DNA from 3 places in the Colwellia sp. SU-HH01172 genome. Region 2 is predicted to be linked to each of the others. Evidence: predicted binding sites of a transcription regulator. Region 2 holds the regulator's gene; each other region holds the start of a gene.
What was found. Region 2 encodes LexA, which represses DNA repair genes until DNA is damaged. Its sites were predicted from a motif close to TACTGTATNNNNATACAGTA; they were not measured.

Region 1 (2,280 bases), on a different contig from region 2:
AAAGGTGAGCTATGCTCACCTTTTTTTATATTCAGGATGAATGGTATGTCGCGGTCACATGGATGTGAAAGAGCGAGCATATTCAGGCCACTCTTAGCCATCTGTGGTTCCACAGTATTAAAATATCGATATAGTTTGGATTATAACACTCGCTCAATTAACCAATACGCTGCCATAATGGCAATTGCTATATTGAGTGCTTTTACCAACCTTGCATGATACCAAGGCTTTTTCATTACCGGCGCTAAACAGATAAAAGCAATCAAAATTACGCTGAGTTGTCCTAACTCAACACCAAGGTTAAATGATATTAAGCTTAAAACATATTGGCTTTTTGGCAGGCCAACATCACTTAATACTGAGGCAAAACCTAATCCATGCAATAAACCAAAGGCAAATATCACCGGCATGCGCATATGACTTTTAGTGTTAGATTTAGCACGATAGCAATTTTCTAAGGCGATGTACAAAATAGACAGGGCTATTAGTGGTTCAACAATTGAACTTGGCAGTTGCACTAGGCCATAAATACCTAATGCTAAGGTAATAGTGTGAGCTAGTGTAAACGCGGAAACTTGCCAAAGTAGGTTTGAAAAGGTTTTGGCAAATAAAAATAATGCGACCACAAAGAGGATATGGTCAAGACCGCGCGGTAGAATATGAATAAAACCTTGCACGATATAATCTTTTATCACTTTAAAAGACTGCGCAAAATGGCTTATTGGCTCGTTAGTAAGATCGCTAATTTGAAAGCTACACTGGATTTGTTTTTTGATACTAACTGATGTTGCGGTCTGACAACGGTTAAATGTACTTCTGAGAGCAGAGCAGGGAAGCGAACACTCTCTGAGGTCATGCCTTGAGGAATCTGGCCGCTGGTAGCTATTTCAGCTTGTGTGTTGATGGTTTTATCATCAGTAGAGAGAATTTGTTTTAATTGACTTAGTGATAAGCCAGTAAAATCGTTAATGTGCTGTTCTTCATTCTGCTTTGCATTAGAAAAATGCATTAAAGTTTGTTGAGATAACTCTTTATGGAGTTTATCCAAAAGCTGTTTTTGTTGACGAAAAGACAGCTGCTTTAAAGCCTTAATGACATCACTATCATCTCCCTTAATATCAAGGTATTTCTTTAAGAGGTGTAATATATCTACGGTTACTGTCAGTTGGATGTCTTACATAAAGGTTGGCATCCAATTTTCATATCAATATCTCTTTAACTTTTCTCCAATAAAACCGATTACTTTGGATCAAAATTTAATTAGCTCAGTAAAATAAATTACACTGAATATCATAATAGCGTTGCTATTTGGCTGCGAACTTGTGCCTAACAAAAAAAATGATATACTGTTTTTATATACAGCTTTTGTTTTGAAGGTATAAAATAGTGGCACTGGCAGCTAATAAGGTGAGAAAAATTATTCATGTTGATATGGATTGTTTTTATGCTGCCGTTGAAATGCGTGACAACCCAGCGTTACGTGATATTCCAATAGCTGTTGGCGGCAATAGTGCCCGCGGTGTATTGTGTACTTGCAACTATAAAGCACGCGAGTTTGGTGTTCGCTCTGCTATGCCTAATAGTCGAGCCAAAGCCTTGTGTCCTGACTTAATTATTATCGATGGCCGCATGTCGGTTTACCAGCAAGTCTCTCAACAAATTAGAGCTATATTTCTGCGTTATACCGATATTATTGAGCCACTATCTTTAGATGAAGCTTTTCTTGATGTGACAGACTCTGAACATTGTGCTGGCAGTGCGACGTTAATTGCTGAAAAAATTCGTGCTGAGATATTTCAGGAATTAGGTATCACGGCTTCTGCAGGGGTTGCACCAAACAAGTTTTTAGCAAAAATTGCCAGCGATGAAAACAAACCTAACGGGCAATGTGTTATTCCCCCTGATCAAGTCGATAATTTTGTTGCTGAATTGCCACTGAGAAAAATTCCAGGAATTGGCCCTAAAACCGGTGAAAAGCTGTTAGCGGCGGGGTTTGAAACTTGTGCAGATGTTAGGGCGAGTTCAGTGGCAAAGCTACATACTATTGTTGGTAAGTTTGCTAATTCATTATATATGCGAAGTTTTGGCATAGACCAAAGGGCGCTTGAAACAGAAAGAGTGCGAAAATCATTAGCCATTGAGACCACGCTTGCAGAGGATATTGACTCAATTGCGCAATGTCGCCAAATACTCAATAACTTATTTAGCAAACTGCTACTGCGCTTAGAAAAACATTCTGATCGCAGTATTGCCAAGCAAACCGTGAAAATTAAGTTTGCT
Region 2 (2,280 bases):
AACGTACTTTTTTATTGGTAGGAATAACCAAAGGACGATCAACTTCTAGCAGGTAGTTTTCACCTTTTTCTGCTGAACTGCCATTTTGATTTTCATATTGTTCGCGAGGAGTAGAAAGTACTGAATAGAATTCAATATCTTGATCGAAGTATTTATAGTGCCACTTCCATTGAGAGCCGGTAATTTGCACTGTCAGATCCGCATCATCATTATTTTCCATATCAATGAGCGTATAAGTGGCAGGCACTGCCATAGCGATTAGAATTACGACTGGAATTGCCGTCCAAAGAATTTCAACTTTTGTGCTTTCATGAAATGTTGCTGGTTTAACACCTTTTGATTTACGGTGAAATACCATAGACCAAAACATTGCACCAAAGACCACAACACCAATAGCAGTACAGATATAGAGCACTAGCATATGTAAGTCATATACATCTCTACTAACCTCCGTAACACCTTTGGTCAAGTTCAGCGGCATATCTGCCATAACTGAACTAGACAACAAGCCCCCTAGCAACAGCAAACCTAGGTTACGTCTTTTCACTCGACATCTCCTTCACCCTTTAAGGCAAAACAACTAATTAATCATATTTTTATCGTGATAAACCAGTGATTTTGCTCATACATTTATTATTATTTAAGTGGCGTAATATTGAACAGTCGTCAAATACGCCCTATTGTTATATTTGTACGTTTTCTAGACTAGAATTACTTAAAACTTGATCTGGGTCAATTTAAAATTTAAAAAGCATAAAAAATAAAAGTTAATAAATACAATAGAGTAATAACCCTAAACCGGGCTTTTTGTGCATTTTTAAAGGCTTTAGAGATATGTTTAATTTTTATTCAGCATGTGATCATCATACCGAAAATTTAATAAAAGCTTCACATCAGAATCGTATAAAAAACAATCTATTTGAGCGTTTCAGGAGTAAGAATGATAATTATTCTTAAAAAACAAACCTTAAAGAAAGGAAACAAACTTAAAGAAGGGAAAGCGCAGGTTTAAAACATAAGCACCTTTAGAAACCTGCACAATAATAAAACAAAAGTTAACCTTGATAGTAGGAGATAAAATAGAATTTACATCCAATCAGCTGCACGAATAACGCCAACAGCGATCCCTTCAACATTAAAATGTTGACTAGTTAAATCAACTTCGATCGGTTCAAAATCTTCATTTTCTGCATGTAAATAAACCACGTTACCTTCACGTTTAAAGCGCTTAACCGTAACATCATCTTCAACTCGAGCAACAATTACTTGGCCATTTTTCACGTCAGTTGTTTGATGAACCGCTAATAAGTCACCATCCAAGATACCAATATCTTTCATACTTTCGCCGTTAACACGTAGCAGATAATCAGCGACAGGATGAAATAAACTACCGTCAATTTTATAATGATCTTCAACATGCTCTTGAGCAAGTATTGGTTCACCAGCAGCGACGCGACCAATTAAGGGGAGACCATCTTCCTCAACAAACTCTTCCGCTAAACGAATACCGCGGGAGGTGCCTGGTAACATTTCAATATAACCTTTTTTTGCTAACGCTTTTAAATGTTCTTCGGCGGCATTGGCTGATTTAAAACCAAAAAAATCAGCAATTTCTGCTCGTGTTGGTGGCATACCTGTATCAGAAATTTTTTCTCGGATCAGATCAAATATCTGCTGTTGTCTGGGTGTTAAAGGGCGCATATTTTTTCCTTAAGCAACTTATGGTAGCCTGTACTTTTAAACAGTATCACTGTCATTGTATACAGGCTGTAAATAAACGCAAGAATTAATGATGAACAAATAAACAATATAACAAGAAAGGCTTTGATAATAGAATAGGCAATAAATGTAGTGATCGCTAGGTTGAAACGACCCCATATTAGTAGCTACTCTAATAACTTACATTTTACTTAATAGGGTATACATAATTAATCCAACCCATCATTCGCAGTAGAATCCGTCTCATTAAAGAAACATGTAGCGGGTCGCTATCATGATTTATCACCACAGCTTTACCTTGAATACCAAAAGGTAAGCCATAATCCGACAAGTCTTCTTCTAGCTCAATAAGACCAATAGCAAAACCATGCGCAGCAAGTCTATTAGCAGAAATTAGCTGGCCATTAACTTGAAATTCACCTTCTGACATTGCAGGCAATAGCTGAACCAGTTTGCCTTTAAAGACGTGGCCAGGAACGCTGTCTAAAATCACTTCTGCGTCTAGCCCTGCTTTCATTTTTAATAATGAATTTTGCCAAAACAAGCCAGCAAAAACACGTT
Region 3 (2,280 bases), on a different contig from region 2:
GTCTGACGCATACGACATGGTATTAAACGGCTGTGAATTAGGCGGTGGCTCGGTTCGTATTCATAACCAAGACATGCAAGCAGCAGTATTTAGAATTTTAGGTATCAGTGACGAAGAAGCAGAAGAGAAGTTTGGCTTCTTACTCGAAGCATTGCAGTATGGTGCGCCACCACATGCAGGTTTAGCATTTGGTTTAGACCGTTTAGTGATGCTGATGACCGGGGCAAGTTCAATTCGCGATGTGATGGCATTCCCGAAAACAACGACTGCGGCATGTCCATTAACCAATGCGCCAGGCCAAGCAAATCCAGCGCAGCTAACTGAGCTAGGTATTACCCGCTTGCAAGAAGAGCCAGCAGCAGACGAACAAGCAGAATAATCTTTTGAAAAACATGCATATCAGCAACTAGCTGATAGCAGAGAAATAAAAACGCACCTATAAATGCTCTATTAGCTTTATCGGTGCGTTTTTTTTCATTAGAATTATTTCAGGCATTTAAAAGGCAAACTATTTGTGAGCATAATTTTAGGGATAGATCCCGGATCTCGGCTAACGGGCTACGGTGTTATTAAACAAAATGGTCGAAATTTTACCTATTTAGGCAGCGGCTGTATTAAAGCCATTGCTGCTGGTGATGATTTAGCGCTTCGACTACAAACCATATTTGCTGGCGTTAGTGAACTTATTTTGCAATTTCAACCGGATATGTTTGCCATTGAACAAGTGTTTATGGGCGTAAACCCTGGCGGAGCATTAAAGTTGGGGCAAGCACGAGGTGCAGCTATTGTTGCGGCAACCAATACCGGCCTTAGTATAGCTGAATATTCCGCGAGACAAATAAAGCAGTCAGTTGTTGGCACAGGCGCCGCCGATAAAGCGCAAGTGCAACATATGGTGAAAACTATTCTAAAGCTGCCAGGGACACCGCAGGCCGATGCCGCAGATGCATTAGCCGTCGCTTTGTGCCATGCCCACAGTCACGATTCCATTACTAAAATGTCAGGTCAAGCCAGTAAAACCGTGCGTGGACGTTTACGTTAGCAGTATTTATATCTAGGCGGGTTGCAGATATTGTTATAAAAATATCTTCGATAAACTTTACTGTATAAATATCTAGTGGTATGGTGGCGACATTATCTCTCTAAGTCAAAGGTTTCTGCAGTGATAGGACGTTTACGCGGTATTTTAATTGAAAAAACAGCTCCTGAAATTTTAATTGAATGTCATGGTATTGGCTACGAAGTGACCATGCCAATGACTAGTATTTATGCGCTACCTGAGCTAAATCAGGAAGCTACACTATATACTCACTTTGTCGTGCGAGAAGACGCACAGTTACTGTATGGTTTTGCCAATAAGGTTGAGCGTAAGTTATTTCGACTGTTAATCAAGGTTAACGGCGTAGGGCCCAAGTTAGCATTAGCGATACTGTCAGGAATGTCGGCAGAGCAATTTGTCAGTTGTGTTATTCATGACGACCTAACAACCATAGTGAAAATTCCAGGTGTTGGTAAAAAAACGGCCGAGCGTTTATTGGTTGAAATGCGTGATAGATTAAAAGATTGGCAAACTGATAGCAGCGATGCTTTATCTCATATGATGCCAATGGATGTTAAACAAGAAAATGCTTTTGTTAATGATTCTAAAGGTGATGCTATTAACGCGTTAGTGTCTTTAGGGTATAGTCAACAGCAAGCTGATAAAGCTGTTAAAGCAATATTTAGTGCTGAAAAAAGTAGCGAAGATTTAATTCGAGATGCCCTAAAGGCGATGTTATAAGTATTTACTTATGCATTATTTTTAGAATGAACTGTGAGCAATATTTAAATATAAAGCGTAACTTTCCAAAGTATGATTGTCCAAAGAGTAAACCATGATAGAAGCTGATCGATTAATTGAGCCTGTAGCAAGCCGCGAAGACGAAACGGTTGATAGAGCTATCAGACCAAAAATGTTGTCTGATTATACTGGTCAGGAGCATGTAAAGTCACAAATGGAAATTTTCATTGCCGCGGCATTGAAACGTGAAGAGCCACTTGATCACTTACTTATTTTTGGTCCACCGGGTTTAGGTAAAACCACATTAGCTAATATTGTTGCCAATGAAATGGGTGTTAGTATTCGAACTACTTCTGGACCCGTGCTAGAAAAAGCTGGTGATTTAGCGGCATTACTGACAAATCTTGAAGAAAATGATGTCTTGTTTATTGATGAAATTCACCGCTTAAGTCCTGTTGTTGAAGAAATACTCTATCCGGCAATGGAAGATTATCAACTTG

Region 1: dinB (DNA polymerase IV) is a predicted target of LexA. The motif match lies at 1,345-1,364, and genes of this name have one in related genera.
Region 3: ruvA (Holliday junction branch migration protein RuvA) is a predicted target of LexA. The motif match lies at 1,101-1,120, and genes of this name have one in related genera.

What each region holds. Positions count from the first base shown of each region.
Region 1 covers NZ_BAAJMB010000005.1:98,340-100,619, forward strand. The annotation lists gene AC27JP_RS14045 (HupE/UreJ family protein) at 141-695, opposite strand; gene AC27JP_RS14050 (hypothetical protein) at 719-1,048, opposite strand; gene dinB (DNA polymerase IV) at 1,408-2,280, shown strand, end outside.
Region 2 covers NZ_BAAJMB010000006.1:277,629-279,908, forward strand. The annotation lists gene coxB (cytochrome c oxidase subunit II) at 1-490, opposite strand, end outside; gene lexA (transcriptional repressor LexA) at 1,087-1,701, opposite strand; gene AC27JP_RS16435 (HlyD family secretion protein) at 1,907-2,280, opposite strand, start outside.
Region 3 covers NZ_BAAJMB010000005.1:342,651-344,930, forward strand. The annotation lists gene aspS (aspartate--tRNA ligase) at 1-379, shown strand, start outside; gene ruvC (crossover junction endodeoxyribonuclease RuvC) at 515-1,042, shown strand; gene ruvA (Holliday junction branch migration protein RuvA) at 1,163-1,780, shown strand; gene ruvB (Holliday junction branch migration DNA helicase RuvB) at 1,875-2,280, shown strand, end outside.